2 regions of the Pseudoduganella sp. OTU4001 genome follow, and region 2 is predicted to be linked to the other one. Evidence: predicted binding sites of a transcription regulator. Region 2 holds the regulator's gene; the other holds the start of a gene.
The links. Region 2 encodes FliA, which starts transcription of late flagellar genes. Its sites were predicted from a motif close to CTAAAGTTTNNNNNNNNNNNGCCGNTA; they were not measured.
Positions count from the first base shown of each region.

Region 1 (10,455 bases), on a different contig from region 2:
GCGCGCAGGCGGTGCGACTGGCGCATCACGGTGGCGATGCGGGCCTTGATCTCTTCGGTCTTGGCGATGTCGCTGATCGCCACCGTGATCGACATGCTTGGTTTGCGCGCCGCGCCGATCATGCTCTGGCCGGTGCGGAACGGCACCAGCACCTGGTCGTCCTGCGACATGCCAAGGATCTCGCCCTTCTTCTCCATCACGCCGACGATCTTGAACCATTCGCCATTGAACTGGATGAATTCACCGAGCGGATTTTCCGGCAGGCGCAGCATCTCGATCAGCTTCTCGCCGATCACGCATACGCGCCGCGCGCCGGCATTGTCCGATTCGCTGATGAAGCGTCCCAGGCGCGGGTAGGCGCCGTTGACTTCCATGTACGCCGACGTCGCCGCCAGGTACTGGCGGCTGGTGGCGCGCTGGTTGCCGTAGCGGATTTCGCCCGGCGGCAGCATGAACACCGGACTCAGTTCACGGATGCCTTCCACCCGCCCGCGCAACTGCTCCACATCTTCGAACTGCAGGTAGTTGACCTTCCCGCGCATCACGTCCTTGAAATCGTTCTTGGCGTGGATCGACAAGGCATTGCCGCCCAGGCCTTCGAACTGGCGCGTGATCGATTGCGACAAGCCCTGGATCAGCGAAATCACGGTAATCACCGAGGCCACGCCGATGATGATGCCGAGCGAGGTCAGGAAGCTGCGCATGCGGTGCGCGCGGATCGCTGCCATGGCCGAACGCAGCGCTTCGATAAAGATATACATCGCCTTAACCTCCGCTCACCAACTGGTCCGACAGCACGCGGCCATCCTGCAGCCGCACGATGCGCTGGCATTGGCCGGCGATATCCGGCTCGTGCGTCACCATCACCACCGTCTGGCCGTTCTGGTGCACGTCCTTGATCAGCGCCATGATCTCGCGCGTGGTGGCCGAATCGAGGTTGCCGGTCGGTTCGTCGGCCAGCAGGATCGACGGCTTGCCCACCAGCGCGCGCGCAATCGCCACGCGCTGCCGCTGGCCGCCGGACAATTCGTTCGGCCGGTGGTGCGTACGCGAGCCCAGTCCCACATGCTCCAGCGCCTCGCGCGCCATGCGCTTGCGCTCGGCCGGCGGGATGCCGCGGTAGATCAGCGGCTGCGCCACGTTGTCCAGCGCCGTATGGCGCGGCAGCAGGTGGAAGCTCTGGAAGATGAAGCCGATTTCCTCGTTGCGCACCTGGGCCAGGTCGTCGCTGGCCATGGTCGCCACATCCTTCCCGTTCAGGAAGTAGGTACCGGCGCTGGGCCGGTCCAGGCAGCCGACAATATTCATCATGGTCGACTTGCCGGAACCGGAGGCGCCGATAAAGGCCACCAGCTCATTGCGCTCGATATGCAGGTCGACGCCCTGCAAGGCGTGCACGGTCTGGTCGCCCATCTGGTAGTGCTTGGTGATGCCCTTCAGCGTGATCACGGCTTGCTTCCGGCGGCGACCTTGAGCGGCTTTTCTTCCGCGGTCTTTGGTTTGACCAGGGCGCCTTCGCGCAGCTCGCGCAAGGTGCGCGCCGGGCCCACGGCCACCGTCTCGCCCAGCGCCAGGCCCTTGATGATCTCCTGGTTGCTGTCGTCGGAAATGCCCAGCTCAACGGTGCGCTTCTTCGCCACGCCGTCGACAATCGCGTACACGTAATTGGTGCGCTTGCCCTTGCCTTCCGAAGTTTCGGTCAGCTGCACGGCCTGCAGCGGCACCACCGGACGCGGTGCGCCGTCGCCGGTCACGATCTCGGCCCGGCAGGTCATGCCGGCGCGAAGCGCCAGCTGGTGCTCGGCCAGCTTGACCTTGACCACATAGCTGCGGCCCTGGTTGGCCTGGCCCAGGCCCTGCGCCTTGGGCGCCAGCGACACCGATTCCACGCTGCCGGTCAGCGGACGCTCCGGATAGGCGGACGGGAAAATCTTCGCGGTCAGGCCCGGCACCACCTTGGCGATATCGCCTTCATCCACATTCACTTCCGCGATCATCGAACCCAGGTCGGCGATGGTCATCAGGCTAGAACCGGCGATGCTGGTGGCGCTGGCCACTGCCGTCTCGCCGGCCTTGATCGGCACGGCGGTGGCGGTGCCGGAAATCGGCGCCTTCACTTCGGTCTTGGCCAGGCGTTCCTGCGCCAGCGACAGCATGGCGGTCGCCTGCTGGCGGCTTTCGCGCGCGCTGCGCAGGGCCACTACCGCCAGGTCCACCGCCAGCTTGGCTTCATCCAGGCGCGAGACATCGATGAAATTGTCGGCCGCCAGCTGGCGCGCGCGTTCCAGCTTGCGCTGCTGGTTGTCCAGGTCGATCTGGGCGCGCTCGACGCTGACGGCGGTGTTGCGCACCGCCGCTTCCTGCTGCGCCACGTCGGCCTTGTAGGTGCTCGGATCGAGGCGCAGCACAACCTGCCCCTTCTCGATCTTGTCGCCTTCCTTGACCAGCACTTCGGACACCTTGCCGATCACTTCCGGCGACAGCTGCACCTCCTGGCGGAATACCAGGTTGCCCGACGCCAGCACGGCTGGACGGATCGCCTTGTTCTCCACCTTGGCCAGCTCGGCCTCGACCTTGTTGGGCGACTTGGTGAATTTGACGGCGACAGGTACGCCAATCAGGGCCGCCACCACGGCCGCTGCAATGAGTTTGCGTTTCATGGTGTCCGCCTCAGTTCTTGATCAGGATCCAGGCAGCCCAGCAGCCGTAGATCGCCACGTAAGGCAGCGCCGCAATGACGGCGCAGGTGGTGGTGCTCTTGCCGGTCCAGGTGCGCAGGCCGATGGTGGCCAGGGCAATGACCCAGACATCGGTCAATTTCATGGCGCTGGCAAGGCTGAACCATGCCGTATGCGGGGCCGCGTGCACCAGCAGGAAGTTCAGCGACAGCATGTCGGCGTTCTCAAACGCCAGCTGGCCTTTGCTGGTGATGATTTGCAGGGCCATCAGCGGCACGCCGATCAGCGCCGGCAGCGAAGCCCAGGCCGCCAGCGAGAAACCGGACTTGAAGCTCAGGTCCATGCTGGCCAGCTTGCCGGCCAGCCAGTAATACAGGCCATACAAGCTGAAGATCACCAGCGTACCAATCACGGTGCCGCCGACACCCATGCCCAGCATGACGTTACGCGACATCATCTTGCTGGCTGCTTCACGCTGCTCGGCCGTCATTTCAGGCGGAAAGCCGTTACTGGCCATCCAGTCCATGTCCAGGGTCTGGAAGTACCAGACCAGCATGCCGATGGAGGCAGTCCACAGCAACAGCAGGGGCAGCCAGCCCCGCGGCTTTTCTTTCAGGGCCGCGAAGGCGGCGGAAGGGTCATAGAAGACTTGCGTCAGTTGAGCGAATGCCATGTGCGCACCTTGCCAAAAAAGTAATTGAAAGTTGATTATAACAACTTGGCAACGTTGCGCAAAAACATCTTTTTAGGCGGTGGGCGCGGGGTAGCTGACCTCCAGGATATCGAGTTCCTCCGCGCCATTCGGCGTGTGCAGCAGCACGGTATCGCCCTCGCGCGCCTTGGTCAGGGTGCGGGCTACCGGACTGATCCAGCTGACCTTGCCCTTCAACGGATCGAACTCGTCAATGCCGACAATGGTGATGGTCTGTTCTTCGCCGTCACGCTTGGCGTAGGTCACAGTGGCGCCGAAGAAGATCTGGTCGTTGCCGTGGTGGATGCTGGGGTCCACCACTTCCGCCAGGTCCATGCGCTTGGTCAGGAAACGGATGCGGCGATCGATCTCGCGCAGGCGGCGCTTGCCGTAGATATAGTCGCCGTTCTCGGAACGGTCGCCGTTGGAGGCGGCCCAGTGCACCACTTTCACCACTTCCGGGCGCTCGACGTCGATCAGCTGCAGCAGCTCATCCTTGATGCGCTGGTAGCCGGCCGGCGTGATGTAATTCTTGGAGCCGGCGGGGATCGGCGGCGCGCCTGGCGGCAGGTCGTCGTCATCGTCGGCATCGCTCTCTTTTACGAATGCTTTGTTCATGCCGTATTATGGCACGCTATGAACCAAGCCCCGACCAGCCTGGTGTCCCATACACCGGCCCTCGTCTACCAGTTCCAGCTCGCGCCCGGCGGCGCGGTCGCCTTTCCCTACCTCAGCGAGGGCTGCCTGGCCCTGCTCGGCCTGCCCGGTCCGGAATTGCAGGCCGCGCCAACCCGCTTTGAACAGCTGATCCTGCCGGAAGACCGCCCCTCCTACCTGGAATCGATGCGCGCTTCCGCCGGTTCGCTGTGGAGCTGGAACTGGGAGGGCCGCATCTGGGTCGAAGCCTGGAAAGACGTCAAATGGATCAACCTGCGCGCCACCCCGCGCCAGCTGCCCGATGGCGCCGTGCAATGGGACGGCATCATGTCCAATATCACGGAGAGCAAGCAGGAGCAGCAGGAAGTGCGCGCCAGCCGCGCCCGCCTGGCGGAACTGACTGCCCACATCGAAAAGGTCAAGGAACAGGAACGCGAACGCATCGCGCGCGAAATCCACGACGACCTGGGCGGCAACCTGACCGCCATCAAGATGGCGCTGGCCATGCTGGCGGCGCGCCTGCCGGAAGACGATCCGGTGCTGCAGCAAAAAGCCGCCTACGTCGACGCGCTGGTCGACCGCACCATCGACGCCGTGCACCGCCTGACCCTGGACCTGCGCCCTTCGGTGCTCGACTTCGGCCTGCTGCCGGCGCTGGAATGGCAGGTCAAGGAATTCGAAACCCAGGCCGGCATCGCCTGCACCCTGCAGGCCAGCATGAAGGAACTGGAGCTGGACCAGGAGCAGGCCACGGCCCTGTTCCGCATCGCGCAGGAAGCGCTGACCAATATCGCCAAGCATGCGCAAGCGAGCGCGGCGGCCATCAAGCTGACCCGCAGCCGCGGCGTGCTGACCCTGAAGGTGATCGACAACGGGCGCGGCATCCGCGCCGCCGACCGCAGCAAACCCGACTCGTTCGGCCTGCGCGGCATGGCCGAACGCGCGCGCGCGCTGGGCGGCACGTTGAACCTGGGCCACGCCGCCGGCGGCGGCACCGAGGTGGCGATCAAAATCCGGCTCCCGGCGCACGCGCCAGACGTTACAATTGGCCATGAGTGAAAAAGCTGTCATCAAAGTCTTCATTGCCGACGACCACGCCATCGTGCGCGAAGGCCTGAAACAAATCCTGGCCGAGACCAGGGACATCATCGTCGCCGGGGAAGCCGAAAACGGCCTCGACGCCATCAAGCTGTTCCGCAAGTCCGGCTGCCACGTCATGCTGCTCGACATCACCCTGCCCGACCGCAACGGCATCGAGGTGCTGAAACAGGTCAAGAAGGACAAGCCCGAGCTGGCCGTGCTGATGCTGTCCATGCACCGCGAAGACCAGTACGCCATCCGCTCGCTGAAAGCCGGTGCCGCCGGCTACCTCACCAAGCAAAGCGCACCGAAAGAGTTAGTAAATGCAATCCGCCAGGTCGCGGCGGGGTTAAAATACGTGAGTCCGGCACTGGCCCAGGAACTGGCCAACCATGTCGGCGAGGACCACCAGGCGGCACCGCACGAAACGCTGTCGGACCGGGAATACCAGACCCTGACCATGATTGCCTCCGGCAAAACGGTGGGCACCATCGCCAAGGAACTGTCGCTCTCGGTCAAGACCGTCAGTGAATACCGGGCCCGCCTGCTGGCCAAGATGAACCTGAAGAACAGCGCCGAACTCACGCACTACGCCATCAAGAACCAGCTGATCGATTAGTTCAGGAATAATGCTATGAAGTAAGCATATTTCCTCCCGTTTATCTCCGCTTCGGACAACTGGACGGTGGCATAAGATGCTGACAATCGGTAAACCTTTGTAAAGGCTGTACGTCAGATGTCTAGCAAACCCACCAATCCAGCCGCGGCGGACATGAATCCGGCTGATATCGCACGCGAGGCATTCCGCCGCCTCGCCGTACGACGAGTGGCCCCTACGCCCGACGCGTATCGCGACATCTACAATGAAATTGCCGGCATCATCACGCCGGCACCACCGGCCCCGGCCGTCCAGGAAAGCCCGGCCGAAACCATGCTGGCCCAATTCGCCGCGCGCCTGACCGACCAGCCGGGCGACCTGGCCGATTTTGGCCGCCGCTTCAACCGCGCGGTCAAGGCGCGCGACTGGGAACTGTATTCGCGCACCCTGGCCGCGCTGGCCGAACGTCCGCTGGTCAAGGTGGGCGCCGGCGGCCTGGTGGCCGAAGAAAACAATGAGCAGGCGCGCCAGCTGCGCGAACTGCTGAGCCGCACCCTGACCTTTGCCGTCGCTTCCCTGCTGAGCGGTGCGCCGGCCCTGGTGGCCGAGGCCGAGTCGCTCGGCGCCGCCACCAAGGAAGCCCACACCGAAGCCGCCCTGGCCGAAATCGGCACCCGCCTGAAACAGCTGTGCTACCAGATCGAACTGCGCAGCGGCGATACCGCCGAACAGCAGGAACTCCTGCTGCGCCTGTTCCGCCTGCTGCTGGAAAACGTCAGCGAACTGCTGGACGACGATTCCTGGCTGCGCGGCCAGATCGACGCCGTGCAGGACCTGATCGCCGGCCCGCTCGACCAGCGTGCGCTGGAAGAAGCCACCCGCAGCCTGAAAGACGTCATCTATAAACAGAGCCAGCTCAAGCACTCGATCACCGACGTCAAGGCCACCGTCAAGAATATGATGATGACCTTCATCGACCGCCTCGGCGCGGTGGCGACTTCGACCGGCGATTTCCACGAAAAGATTGGCGGCTATTCCGACAAGATCCGCGCAGCGCGCGATATCGGCGAACTGAACCAGATCCTCGACGAAGTGTTGAAGGAAACCCGCCTGGTGCAGAGCGAGGCCCTGAAAGCGCGCGACAATATGATGGTGGCGCGCCAGGAAGTGCAGGACGCCGAAGCGAAAATCCACGCGCTGGAAGCCAAGCTGCAGCACCTGAGCGAACTGGTGCGCGAAGACCAGCTGACCGGCTCGCTCAACCGCCGCGGCCTGGACGATGTGTTCGAGCGCGAAACCGCCCGTTCCGACCGCCGCGGCACCCCGCTGTGCATCGCGGTGCTGGACCTGGACGATTTCAAGAAGCTCAACGACACCCTGGGCCATATCGCCGGCGACAATGCGCTCAAGCACCTGGTCAAGGTGGTCAAGGAAACCCTGCGCTCGATGGACGTGATCGCCCGCTTCGGCGGCGAGGAATTCCTGATCCTGCTGCCGGAAACCACCATCGAAGCGGCCACCGCCACCATGACCCGCCTGCAGCGCGAACTGACCCGCCACTTCTTCATGCACGAAAACGAGAAAGTGCTGATCACCTTCTCGGCCGGCGTGGCCCTGCGCCGCCCGAACGAAAACCAGACCGACCTGGTCAAGCGCGCCGACGGCGCCATGTACAAGGCCAAGAAGTCCGGCAAGAACCGGGTCGAAGTTGCCGAGTAAGCAACATCGCCCCACCCAGCCCGCCCTTTGGCGGGCTTTTTGTTGAGGAAAAGTCGGGGTCATGTCTGACATTCGGACAATTTCGCACGCGAAATTGTCCGAATGTCAGACATGACCCCGACTTTTTTCGCATGAAAAATATTTTTTTAAGGCCTAAAGTTCAGTAAAAGGCCGCCGTCTTAGCGTGCGTCGCAGGAGCAACTTGAGGGGCATGAGAGGGCGATTTACCTGCTAAATCACCCTAAAGGTTCCCATAGGGCAACCGTTACCCAATTCAACAGCGGCTTGATCGTCACGGAACAGCGTGGCGGGCCAAAGTGAATGAGCAAATTGCCCAACCTAGCAGTACAAATGGAGAAATACCATGGCTTCCGTAATTAACACCAACATCGCTTCCCTGAACTCGCAGCGCAACCTGACCACCTCCCAGGGCAGCCTGTCCACTTCCCTGCAACGTCTGTCTTCCGGTCTGCGTATTAACAGCGCGAAAGACGATGCGGCAGGCCTGGCGATTTCCGACCGTATGTCGTCGCAGATCCGTGGCATGACCCAGGCGATGCGTAACGCCAACGACGGCGTGTCGCTGTCGCAGACCGCTGAAGGCGCCCTGTCGTCCTCCGGCGAAATCCTGCAGCGTATCCGCGAACTGGCAGTGCAGTCCTCCAACGCCACCAACTCCGCTTCGGACCGTCAGGCTCTGCAGACTGAAGTTGGCCAGCTGGCATCTGAACTGAACCGTATCGCCCAGACCACCACCTTCAACGGCCAGGCTCTGCTGGACGGCACCATGGGTACCGCGACCTTCCAGGTCGGTGCCGATGCCAACCAGACCATCCAGGCCACCGGTGCGAACTTCCTGACCAACACCTACGGCAACAACCGTATCGCCAACGATGCAGTGCAAGTGACCGGCGCCAGCCTGGCGGCCGTCGGCACGGTGGACGTCAACGGCGTGCGCGGCAGTGTCACCGTCGATACCGCCGTGGGTGACACGGCCAAGTCGGTCGCTGCCAAGGTGAACAACGAAACTGCGGAAACCGGTGTCACCGCGACCGCGGAAACCAACGTCAACCTGAGCCTGACGGGCGGCGAATCGTATGAGTTCACCCTGGTGGGCGATAACACCGCCGCCGGCAACGAAGCGACCATTACCTTCTCCGTAGGCGCGGGCGCCGACGAAGCAGCGGATTACGCGTCGGCCATCAACGCCATCAACGCCCAGTCCTCCAAGACCGGTGTCACCGCCCAGTACGACGCGACCAACGGCGGGCTGAAGCTGAGCCACGCCAGCGGTGCCGATATTGTGATCGCGGACACCGCCGCCGTCGCCAATACCGACTTCGACGTCGACAACTACGCCGCCGATGGTACCCTGGTGAGCGCGGGCGCTGGTGGTGCAGCCTTCAGCGCCATCGGTGGCACCGCGGTGGCGCATGGCCGCGTGACCTTCGACTCGGAAAGCTCGTTCTCGATCACCGACACCGGCTCCGGCTTCTCGCTGGACAACGCAGGCGCCGCCGGCACCTCGACCCTGAACGCGGTGGCCGACCTGGACGTGACTGACTTCGCAGGTTCCCAGCTGGCGATCAAGATCGCTGACGCAGCCCTGGCTTCGGTCAACAACCAGCGTGCAGCCTTCGGTGCTCTGCAGTCGCGCTTCTCGTCGACCATCTCGAACCTGAGCGCAACGACCGAGAACCTGTCGGCATCGCGTTCCCGTATCGTGGATACCGACTTCGCGGCAGAAACTGCAAGCCTGACCCGTGCGCAGATCCTGCAACAAGCTGGTACCGCCATGCTGGCCCAGGCCAACTCGCTGCCTAACGGCGTGCTGAGCCTGCTGCGCGGTTAATCGCCGGATAGCGTGTAAAAAGCGATTCCCCGCTCCGGTCACCCGGACCGGGGAATTTCCCGTAGGAGGTCTATATGACTATCGATTCGATATCTGCTTCTGCACCACGGCCCGACCGTGGCAGCGTGGGTGCGGAACCAGCCGCCGCCCCGGTGGCTGGGCGCAGCCCTGCCGCTGCGGTGGAAACCGTCGATGCGGTCAAGGCCAAGGAGGCTGCGCCTTCCAAGAAGGATGTGGAAGAAGCGGTCGCCAAGCTGAACAAGACGGTGCAGGACCGGGCCCAAGCGCTCGAGTTCTCCATCGACAATGACAGCAACCGCACTATCGTCAAGGTGATCGACCAGAGCACCAAGGAAGTCCTGCGTCAGATCCCGACGCCGGAAGCTTTGCAGATTGCCAAGTCAATCGACGCCCGCAGTGGTGGCCTCCTGGTCGACCAGGAAGCCTGAACACGCCAGCGGAGTACCAGGCCCGGCATGCCACGCGGCATCCCGGGCTTTTTTGCGCTATGCTGGTACCAGCGGCGCGGCAAGAGTGCTTGTCAGCGGAACAAGCCCGGAAATCCCCCTCTCAAGTCACGTTTGATTTTGCCGATAAGCACTTATAGTGACGCTTTCTATGGAGTATTTCTGTGGCTATTTCTTCCCCCACCCTGACGTCGCCTGGCATTGGTTCTGGCTTGAATGTCAATGACATCGTGGCGAAGCTGATGGCTGCCGAAGCGGCTCCATTGCAAGCCTACGAACGCAAGGCCGCCTCCTACCAGGCCAAAGTCAGCGCCCTCGGTTCCCTGAGCGGCGCCATCGGCGTGTTCCAGAGCGCGCTCGGTTCGCTGACCAAGGCCGACGCTTTCCGCGCCCTGAGCGCGGTGGCGGGCGATGACAAGGTCCTGACCGCGACGGCCGGCGCCAAAGCCACGCCGGGCAACTACAACATCAATGTCACCCAGCTGGCCCAGGCGCAAACGCTGACCAGCTCGGGCCTGGCCAGCAAAAACACCGCCATCGGTCTTGGCACCAAGACCACCATGTATTTCGAGTTCGGCACCGCCACCAATGTCGGCTTCGGCGTGGACGGCAGCGGCATCACCAGCGCCATGCACACCAACGGCCTGGCCGACGGTTCGCTGACCATCAACGGCACCGCCATCAGCACCACGGCCGACACCAAGAGCGCCGCC
Region 1 covers NZ_JASATG010000030.1:47,919-58,373, forward strand. The annotation lists gene AAHE99_RS21425 (ABC transporter permease) at 1-761, opposite strand, end outside; gene AAHE99_RS21430 (ABC transporter ATP-binding protein) at 766-1,449, opposite strand; gene AAHE99_RS21435 (efflux RND transporter periplasmic adaptor subunit) at 1,446-2,660, opposite strand; gene AAHE99_RS21440 (YIP1 family protein) at 2,671-3,351, opposite strand; gene greB (transcription elongation factor GreB) at 3,424-3,987, opposite strand; gene AAHE99_RS21450 (sensor histidine kinase) at 4,006-5,085, shown strand; gene AAHE99_RS21455 (response regulator transcription factor) at 5,078-5,725, shown strand; gene AAHE99_RS21460 (GGDEF domain-containing protein) at 5,843-7,423, shown strand; gene AAHE99_RS21465 (flagellin N-terminal helical domain-containing protein) at 7,788-9,275, shown strand; gene AAHE99_RS21470 (flagellar protein FlaG) at 9,350-9,724, shown strand; gene fliD (flagellar filament capping protein FliD) at 9,907-10,455, shown strand, end outside.
Region 1: the regulator FliA is predicted to act here: its motif matches at 7,665-7,691, upstream of AAHE99_RS21465 (flagellin N-terminal helical domain-containing protein).

Region 2 (10,455 bases):
GCAATGGTCGCGCACTGCGCTGGCCCGCAATATCAACGCCATGAACAACGAAGACGCGCTGCTGGAAAAGGGCGGCGTGTTCGCCCTGGTCGGCCCGACCGGCGTCGGCAAGACCACCACCACCGCCAAGCTGGCCGCGCGCTGCGTGATGCGCCACGGCCCGGAAAAGCTGGCCTTGATCACCACCGACGCCTACCGTATCGGCGCCCACGAACAGCTGCGCATCTACGGCAAGATCCTGGGCGTGATGGTGCATTCGGTGAAAGACGAGGCCGACCTGCGCATCGCCCTCAATGAACTGAAAAACAAGCACACCGTCCTGATCGACACCGTTGGCGTCAGCCAGCGCGACCAGATGGTGGCCGAGCAGGTCGCCATGCTGCAGGGCGTCGGCACCGACGTGCAGCGCATCCTGTGCATGAACGCTACCTCGACCCAGGAAACCCTGTCGGAAGTGGTGCGCGCCTACCAGGGCAGCGGCCTGGCCGGCGCCATCATCACCAAGCTCGACGAAGCCGCCTCGATCGGCTCCGCGCTGGACGTGGTGATCCGCCACAAGCTGCGCCTGTTCTACGCCTCCAACGGCCAGCGCGTGCCGGAAGACCTGCACCTGGCCGATCCGGCCGCCCTGGTGGAGCGTGCCTTCGGCGGCCAGTCCGCCCCAAAATTCGGCGACGCCGAACTGCCGCTGCTGATGGCCGGCGCCGCCCAAGACCCGATGCTGCGCGAGGTACGCCTTGGCTAATTTCGATTTCGACCAGGCCGAAGGCCTGCGCCGGATGCTGGCCGGCCCCCGGCCACGCATCATCACCTTCCTGTCGGCCACCCCGCAGGACGATAAAGGCGCCATGCTGGTTAACCTGGGCGCCTCGCTGTCGCAAGCTGGCAACGATGTGCTGCTGGTCGACGCCTGCGCCAGCGCCCACGGCGTGGCCTCCCGCCTCGGCCTGGATGCCGGCGGCAGCCTGCTCGACGTGGCGCGCCAGCGCAGCGCCCTGAACCAGGTGCTGCACGCCGCCCCGCAGGGCTTCAATGTGGTGTCGATGACGCGCGGCGAGGCGCGCCGCGGCCCGGACGAAGGGCGCCGCCTGGCCAAGGCCTTCGGCGTGCTGGCCAGCCAGAGCGGCATCGTGCTGGTCGATGGCGAGTTCGATGGCGAGGCCTTCCCGGTACCGGTCATGGCCAGTTCCGAGATCGTGGTGCAAGTGTCAAACAGTGCCACTTCCATCAAGAATGCTTATATGATGATCAAGCGGCTCAACCATGAGCTGGGCCGCCGCCCGTTTGGCATCCTGGTCACCGGCGCTTCCGAGGCCGAAGCGAGGGTGGTTTACGATAATATGGCGCATGCGGCAAGCCGTTACCTGGCAGTCAACCTCGTTTCCATGGGGTCGGTGCCAGCCGACGAATACCTGCAGCGCGCTGCCCGGCTGGGTCGTGCGGTGGTGGACGCCTTCCCGCTGGCCGGGGCTTCAGTAGCCTTCCGCCAGCTGGCGGGCCGTTTCGCGATGGGGAGCTGCAACCATTTTAGAGCCTGATAAGAATTAGAACCTTTATGTACACGGTCAAAGGGAAGGTGGATAAGGATTCCTTGCTGACGGAGCACATGCCGTTGGTCAAGCGCCTGGCCCACCATATGAAGGCAAAATTGCCGCCCAGTGTGGAAGTGGATGACCTGGTACAAGCAGGCATGATCGGCTTGCTCGATGCGATCAACCGCTATGAAGAAACCCACGGCGCCCAGTTCGAAACGTACGCAGTGATGCGTATCCGTGGCGCCATGCTGGATGAGCTGCGCAGCTCCGACTGGATGCCGCGCTCGATGCGCCAGGACATGCGCAAGATCGAAAACGCGATGGCCACGCTGCAGCAGCGCCTGGGCCGCCCGCCGACCGAGTCGGAAGTGGCGAAATCGCTAAAACTGTCGCTGTCCGACTACCAGGAAATGCTGTCCGAAGGCGGCGGCCACCAGCTGGTGTATTACGAAGATTTTCACGAGGAAGACGGCAACGACAGCTTCCTCGACCGCTATGCCCATGATGAAGATGCCGATCCGCTGCGCGCGCTGCTCGACACCGACTTCCGCCAGGCTGTGATCGATGCGATTGATGCGCTACCGCCACGCGAGAAAATGCTGATGGGCCTTTACTACGAGGAAGAGCTGAACCTGAAAGAGATCGGCGCCGTGATGGGTGTTTCCGAGTCGCGGGTTTCGCAGTTGCACACACAAGCCGTGGCGCGCCTGCGTGCCTCGCTGCGGGAGCAGGCATGGACTGGTCCAGCGTAGCCGGCGTACTGCTGGCGCTGGCCGGCATCATCGTCGGCCAGGGGCTGGAAGGGGGCAAGATCACCTCCCTGCTGCAGCCGGCGGCCTTCGCCATCGTGGTGATCGGCACCTTCGGCGCGGTCATGCTGCAAACCCGTACGCCGACCTTGCGCCGTGGCTTGTCCATGCTGCGCTGGGTTTTCAAACCGCCGGTCGATACGCGCGCCCAGCTGGCGCGCGACATCAACAACTGGAGCCACATCGCCCGCCGCGACGGGCTGCTGGCGCTGGAGCGGCCCATGCTGGGTGCCAAGGACAAATTTGTCGCCAAGGGATTGCGCATGATCGTGGACGGCATCCAGCCGGACAAGATGCGCCAGATCCTGGATATGGAAATCACAGCCTTTGAAACGGCTGAGCGGCAGGCGGTGCGTATCTGGGAATCGGCGGCCGGCTATTCGCCGACCATCGGCATCCTCGGTGCGGTGCTGGGCCTGATCCATGTGATGGAAAACCTGACCGACCCGAGCAAGCTCGGTTCCGGCATTGCGGTGGCCTTCGTTTCGACCATCTACGGCGTCGGCCTGGCCAACCTGTTCTTCTACCCGATTGCCAACAAGCTCAAGACCATCGTCACACGCCAGGTTTACCTGCAGGAGCTGACGGCGGCCGTGTTCTACGATATCGCCACCGGCGACTTTACCCGCGTGGTGGATGAACGCATTGCGACCCTGATGCGGGAGCCGTGATATGCAATACCGCCGCGCGCGCCGCAAGTTCGATGACGATCCGGAAAACCACGAGCGTTGGCTGATCTCCTACGCCGACTTCATCACGCTGCTGTTTGCCTTCTTTGTCGTGATGTATGCGATTTCCTCGGTCAACCTGGGCAAGTACAAGGTGTTTTCGGACGCGCTGGGCGATGCCTTTGGCGGTGCCGGCGCGGCGCCGCCCACTACCACCGAGGTGCAGAGCCTGCCCATTCCGAATCCGGCCCAGCGCAAGCGCAATGAGCAGATCAAGCGCGAGAAGGAGCAGATGCAGCGGCTGGCCAAGGATTTGTCCAGCACCCTGGCGCCTTTGGTGAAAGAAGGGAAGGTGCGGGTGACGCAGAATTTGCGCGGGGTCAGCGTGGAGATCAACGCTTCCGTGCTGTTCAATCCGGGCGACGCGCGCCTGACCGACGAATCGCGCGAGGCGCTGACGGCGGTGGCGACCTTGCTCAGGGATGACCCGCATGCGGTGCAGGTAGAGGGGCATACCGATAATGTCCCGATCCGGAATACGCTTTATCCGTCGAACTGGGAATTGTCGGCGGTGCGGGCAGGCAGTGTGGTGCGCCTGTTTATTGAATCGGGGATCGCGCCGTCGCGCATGACGGCGGTCGGGCATGCTGATAACCAGCCGGTCGCACCCAATACCGATCCGGAATCGCGCGCGCGCAACCGGCGGGTGGCGGTGACGATCTTGTCGGGGATTCCTGATCCGGGGACGGAGATTCCAACCCCTCGGTTCTAAATTAAAAGCGAAAATTCAGCCAGCGATAAACCCGCGGCGGGTCGTCCCGCCGGAAGTCATCCCACTTGGCCCATAAACCGTGGTCTGCTGCGGCCGCAGCGCTTGCAGCGCGCCCTGGGTCTGCCCCAGGTGCTTATTGATCAGCACGCCATTCAGGCGATTCAATTCCTTGGCCGCCCGGGTCTGGTCCAGCAGCCTTTGCCACAGCATATTGGCAGCATCATCGTGCTGGACTTCCAGCCACGACTCCATGCCCGCTTCCATCGCAGGGAAGCCGGCCTCAGCCAGCGCCTGGTGGCGTGCGGTGGCCAGCGAGGCCATTTCATTGACCAACGCCGACTTTTGCGGCGTGAGCGAGGTCAGGTGCTCAATGTCCGCCGCGACCAGATCCTGCTGCTCCTGTTTCAGGACTACCAGCAATTCCGTGATCTTGTCCAACTCAGCCTGCAGGCTGTGTTTCGGCGAGACAGTTGCCATTATTTGAATCCTTAGCGTTGCTTACGCGAGTGCAGCAGGTCGCGGACTGTTTCCAGCAAACCGTCTGCCACTTTTTCCGAATTGACCTGGAACTGGCCGTCAGCAATCGCCATCTTGATACGTTCGACTTTCTTGGTATCGAATACGGCATTGCTACCGGCAGCGCCACTGGCCGCCAATGCCTGTCCTTGCGCGGACAGGCGCACATTGTCGGTACTTGCCTGCGGTGCGGCAGTGTTCGTTGCGGCGGCCTTGTCCGCGCCGCGCGCGTTCCCGGTCGTCGCGGGCGAACTTGGCAAGCCCGGCGTGTTCTTCAATGTATCGTTGATCTTCACAGCTTTATCCTCGTCTGGTTGGAGGCCTTTACCCCGGCATACGAGTCTATAACGGCAGCCTGCCGCCAAACTTTAGCTGGCTGTCGGCAATTCCTTATTACTTTTTGTCAAAATGTCACTTCAACCAAGCCACCAGTGCGGGCAATTCCGCTGATTTGCTGGCCGTTGCCAGTGCGCACAGCCACCACCTGGCCCTCGGCCGCCGAACCGGCTGCCTTACCCTCGGCCGAGACCGAGAAACCGTTGCCTTTCGACACCAACTTGACCAGCTGGCCCTGCAGGATCACCGGTTTGGCTTTCACCAGGTCCAGCCGCAGCGGCGTACCTGCCGAAATGGAAAGATTGCTGGTGCGTCCAATCAGCTGCGCCTTGTCGGTGGCAATGCCCGGCGGCAGGGCGGTCAGTTCGCCCTGCATGATGGCCAGCTGGCTTTCCTCGATGGACTGGCCCTGTACCAGCGGCACGGCGGCGGCGACATAGCTGCCAAGCACGGATACCTGGGATTGAATATATACCGTCCACGGCGAAGGCGCCGCACAGCGCACGCCCACCGTGGTCTTGCCCCAGGCGCGTGCACCCGGCATCAGGAAAGCTTCCGGCGCCGGGCAGGGCGCCAGGTTCAGGCGCGGATCGACGGCGCCCACGCTGACCGTGACCTTGCCGGGCAGGCCGGCCGTCTGCACGGTCAGGAATTGCTCGGCGACTTGGCGCAGCGCGGCGTGATCCATGCGGGCCGGGGCGGCCGGCGCCGGCGCGGCGATGGCCACGGCGGTGACGGCAATAGTGGCTGCGAGCAGGGCGACGGTAATGAGTTTGCGTTTCATGCAGCACATCTTAGCCTTCGCGCGAGGCGGGCAAGCCATGAATAGGGGCAAAAACCCCGTCTTTCTCTTCCGATCAAGCAAGGGCATTGCTCCGTATCATCGAACCTGTCATCAAGCGGAGAAGCGCCATGTTAGGCAAACTCGACAACCACCTGCTGTTCAACGAAACCGCCCTCAGCCTGCGCGAGAAGCGCCAGGCCGTGCTGGCGTCGAATATTGCCAATGCCGATACGCCGAACTACAAGGCGCGCGACATCGACTTTTCCGCCAACCTGCAGGCGGCGCTGGACCGCGCCAAGAACCCGCCGCCGCTGAATACCACCGCCAGCAAGCATTTCCCGCGCCCCCAGCAAGACGGCAGCACGCTGCCCGACGGCACGCCGCTGCTGTACCGTACGCCGGCCCAGGGCGCGGTGGATGGCAACACGGTCGACATGGACGTCGAGCGCAATAACTTTGCCGACAACGCCCTGCGCTATGAAGCGGGCGTGACCTTTATCAATTCGCAGATCAAAGGCCTGCTGGCCGCGATCCAGGGAGGCCAGTAATGTCCTTGTTCAGTATTTTCAATGTATCCGGTTCGGCCATGAGCGCCCAGGCCCAGCGCCTGAACGTGGTGGCCTCCAACTTGGCCAACGCCGACAGCGCGACCTCGGCCAGCGGCGAAGCCTACCGCGCCAAGCAGGTGGTGTTCGAAGCCACGCCAAGCGCCAACGGCGCCGCCACCAGCGTCAAGGTGCGCCAGGTGGTGGAAGACCCGTCGCCGATGAAGCAGGTCTACGACCCCAAGCACCCGCTGGCCGACGACAAGGGCTATGTGACGATGCCGAACGTGAACGTGGTCGATGAGATGGTCAATATGCTGTCGGCCTCGCGCTCCTACCAGACCAATGTGGAAACCATGAACGCAGCCAAGACCATGCTGCTGAAAACCTTAACGATTGGACAGTAATCATGGCCGTCACCGCAACCGATACCTCCGCCGGCGTACCGGCAGCCCTGCTGAATACCATGAATCCGAAGGCCAAGACCCAGACGGGCGTGGAGGCCGAGCAGGACAAATTCATGACGCTGCTGATCACGCAGCTGAAAAACCAGGATCCGCTGAATCCCCTGGATAACGCCCAGGTCACCAGCCAGCTGGCGCAGCTGAACACCGTGACCGGCATCAACAAGATGAATGAGACGCTGGCTTCGCTGAAGACCGACTACCAGAGCACGCAGAACCTGGCGGCCACCAACCTGATCAACCGCGGCGTCCTGGTGGACGGCAACAAGCTGCAGCTGTCCGACGGCAAATCGCTGTTTGGTGTTGAGCTGGGCTCGTACGCCGACAAAGTCCAGGTCGACATCGTCGCCTCGGGCGGCAAAGTGGTGCAGACCGTCACGCTGGACAACGTCGAGCCCGGCGTGCTGCCGCTGACCTGGGATGGCAAGCTGCCCGACGGCACCACCGCCGCCAACAACCAATACACCTTGAATATCACCGCCAGGTCCGGCGGCAAGGAATTGAAAGACGCCAAGACGCTCGAACTGGGCACGGTCGCCAGCATTTCGACCGGTGCCGGCGGCGTCAAACTGAATATCCCGTCCGTTGGTCAGGTGACCATGGACGCGATCAAGCAAGTACTGTAAGCGCAATCTGAATAGGGGAATACCATGTTTCAACAAGGTCTCAGCGGCCTGAACGCCGCCTCCAAATCGCTGGACGTGATTGGTAACAACATCGCCAACGCCAGTACCGTTGGTTTCAAGGGGTCGTCGGCGCAATTTGCCGACCTGTACGCGAACTCCCTGAACGGCCTGGCCGGCAATAATCCGGGTATCGGCGTATCGATCTCGCGGATTGCGCAGCAGTTCACCCAAGGTAATATCGAAACCAGCAACAACCCGCTGGACGTGTCGATCAATGGCGGCGGCTTCTTCCGCACCGTGACCCCGGGCGGCTCGGTGCAGTACAGCCGCAATGGCCAGTTCCAGCTGGATAAGAACGGCACCATCATCAACGCCCAGGGCGCGGCCATCACCGGCTACCTGGCCAACAACGATGGCGTGATCCTGGCCGGCGCGCCGAAGCCAATCACCATCGACTACTCCGACCTGGTGCCGGTGGCGACCACCAAGGCCAATTTCCAGCTCAACCTGAGCTCCAACGCGGTGCCGCCAACCAAGGTGCCGTTCGATGTGAACGACCCGCTGACCTACAACAAGCAGTCCGTGCTGGACGTCTACGACAGCCTGGGCAACGCCCACGTGATGTCGATGTTCTACGTGAAGACGGCCGCCAACAACTGGGACGTCTATACCGCCATCGATGGCGTTGAACAGACTGCCCAGGCAGCCTCGGCCTTCCTGTTCACCGATCCGGCTTCCGCTGCGGTGGAAGCGGCGGCGCGCCAGGTGTACCTGGACGCGGTGGCCACCGGTGGCGATATTGCCGCCGCCAACCTGGCCTATTCGGCTGCCGTCGGCCCGATCATTTCCGGCGCCGCCGCCGCCGCCAACGCCACCGCGGCCCAGATCGCTGCGATCGACGCCACCTATACCGGCACCACCGATGTGGGCGCCATCGCCGGCACCAACCCGGACAAGATACTGGCCGCGATTGCCGCTTCGGTCCAGGTGCCTGCCGTCAAGACCGGCAGCCTGATCTTCAGCCGCGAAGGCCAGCTGGACACCGCCGCCATGGCGGCGCTGCCGGTCCCGCAGACCCTGCCATTCTCGATCAGCCTGCCGCTGTTCCCGGACAAGGGTTCGGTCATGCCGCTGGTGGTCAGCACCGACTTCGTCGGCACCACCCAGTTTGAAGGCGCGACGGCCGAGAAATTCTCGACCCAGGACGGCTACTCGTCCGGCCAGCTGCAGCGCTTCAGCACCGGTCCCGACGGTGTGATCACCGGCCAGTACAGCAACGGCAAATCGCGTGCGCTAGGCCAGTTCGTGCTGGCGAACTTCGCCAATCCCGATGGCCTGATCCCGCTCGGCAACAATGCCTGGACCGAGAGCGATGCCTCCGGCCAGCCGCAGATCGGCACGCCGAACACCGGCCAGTGGGGCCAGCTGCGTTCGTCCTCGGTGGAGACCTCCAACGTGGACCTGACCGAAGAACTGGTCGACATGATCACTGCGCAGCGCGTCTACCAGGCCAATGCGCAGACCATCAAGACCCAGGACTCGGTGCTGCAAACCCTGGTCAACCTGCGTTAAACGCCGTAAGCGAGTAAGCCATGGACCGTCTGATCTACACCGCCGCCACCGGCGCCCGTCACCTGCTGGACCAGCAGGCGACGACGTCGAACAACCTGGCCAACGCCACCACCACCGGCTTCCGCGCCCAGCTCGATTCGTTCCGGGCGGTGCCGGTGGTGGGCGACGGCGGCTTGCCGACCCGCACCTTTGTGGTCGACAACACGGTCGGTTCGGACTTCCGGCAGGGCGCGATGCAGACCACCGGCCGCGCGCTCGACGTGGCCCTGCGCGGCGATGGCTTCATCGCCGTGCAGTCCGCCGACGGTTCGGAAGCCTACACCCGCAACGGCAGCCTGAAGGTCAGCGAAAACGGCATGCTGCAAACCGCCGCCGGCCTGACCCTGGTGGGCGAGAACGGTCCCATCGCGATCCCGCCCGATGCCCAGGTGGCGATTGCCGCCGACGGTACCGTGTCGGCCATCGACACCACCCAGACCCAGCCCGGCCCATCGAATGTGCTGGGCCGCATCAAGCTGGTCAATCCCGACACCAAGGGCCTGGTGCGCGGCGACGACGGCCTGTTCCGCCAGCAAAGCGGCCAGCCGGCCGATGCCGACCAGGCGGTGCGCCTGGTGGACGGCACGCTGGAAGGCAGCAACGTCAACGCCATTGATGCCATGGTCAATATGATCACATTGGCACGTTCTTTCGAAACGCAGATGAGTCTGCTGAAGAACGCCGAAAACAATGCCGCCAAGGCTACACAAATCCTGGCCTTGAATTAAGGCACCTGCAATTTCGTTGCTTTCTGGTAACAGCATAGACTTTCGTACATTGCGCACACGGCAGGGAATGCGCATCATGGGAACTTTCTACCCTACTGGCCAAGCCCATGCGTTCGTCCCAGGAACGATATGCCGCCGTGGTATTGCCGTTTGCGCTGGCGGTCGCCGCGCTGACGCTGGTGGCTGTGCTCAGCGTGTCCATCATGTCCACGCTGCGCGCCTATGTGGCGGGCGAAAGCCACTGGTCCAAGGGCCAGAAGGCCGCCATCGCCACGCTGCAGCGCTACCTGGTCACCGCTGACGAGCAGGACTTCCACCAATTCCGCACCGAACTGGCCGTGCCGCTGGCCGATCTCAGCGCCCGGCGCGAGATGGACAAGGCGCAGCCCGAGTGGGACGTGGTGCGCGCCGGCTTCCTCGGCGGCCGCAACGCCGACGAAGACATCCGCGGCATGTATTGGCTGTACCGCAATTTCAACGGCCTGCCGCTGATGGCGCGTGCCATTGCTTACTGGAAGCACAGCGACGAACACCTGCTGCGCCTGCGCGACCTGGGCGAGCGCCTGCACAGCACGCCGATTGCACAGCGCCCGTCGCAGGACGTGTTCCTGCTCGAGCTGCAGGAAATCGACCGCCGCCTGTCGCCGCTGGCGCTGGGCTTCCACTCCGCCATCAACGAAGCGGCGCGCCAGGTCACCAATGCCTTGCTGGCGCTGCTGGTGCTGGCGGCCGCCGTGCTGGCGGTGAGCGGCCACCGCTACCTGCGCCGCTCCTTCGTGCGCCGTGCGCGTCTGATGGCGCAGCTGCAGCAAAGCGAGGCGGAAGCCTTTGCCGAGAAAGAACTGGTGCAGGTGACGCTGGGCTCGATTGCCGACGCCGTCATCACCACCGACCAGCAGCACAACATCAGCTACTGCAACCGCAACGCCGAACAGATGCTGGGCTTGCCGGCTGCGGCCATGCTGGGCCGCCCGCTGGCCGAGGTGTGCCGGCTGGAAGGCGCGGCCGGCAACCTGCAGCTGCTGGCCGCCGACGGCCGCCAGCTGCCGGTCGAGCGCTCG
Region 2 covers NZ_JASATG010000026.1:22,356-32,810, reverse strand. The annotation lists gene flhF (flagellar biosynthesis protein FlhF) at 1-745, shown strand, start outside; gene AAHE99_RS20070 (MinD/ParA family ATP-binding protein) at 738-1,538, shown strand; gene AAHE99_RS20065 (RNA polymerase sigma factor FliA) at 1,556-2,287, shown strand; gene AAHE99_RS20060 (flagellar motor protein) at 2,269-3,015, shown strand; gene motD (flagellar motor protein MotD) at 3,017-3,784, shown strand; gene AAHE99_RS20050 (flagella synthesis protein FlgN) at 3,800-4,261, opposite strand; gene flgM (flagellar biosynthesis anti-sigma factor FlgM) at 4,273-4,596, opposite strand; gene flgA (flagellar basal body P-ring formation chaperone FlgA) at 4,704-5,420, opposite strand; gene flgB (flagellar basal body rod protein FlgB) at 5,549-5,968, shown strand; gene flgC (flagellar basal body rod protein FlgC) at 5,968-6,372, shown strand; gene AAHE99_RS20025 (flagellar hook assembly protein FlgD) at 6,375-7,055, shown strand; gene AAHE99_RS20020 (flagellar hook protein FlgE) at 7,080-8,627, shown strand; gene flgF (flagellar basal-body rod protein FlgF) at 8,648-9,394, shown strand; gene AAHE99_RS20010 (EAL domain-containing protein) at 9,502-10,455, shown strand, end outside.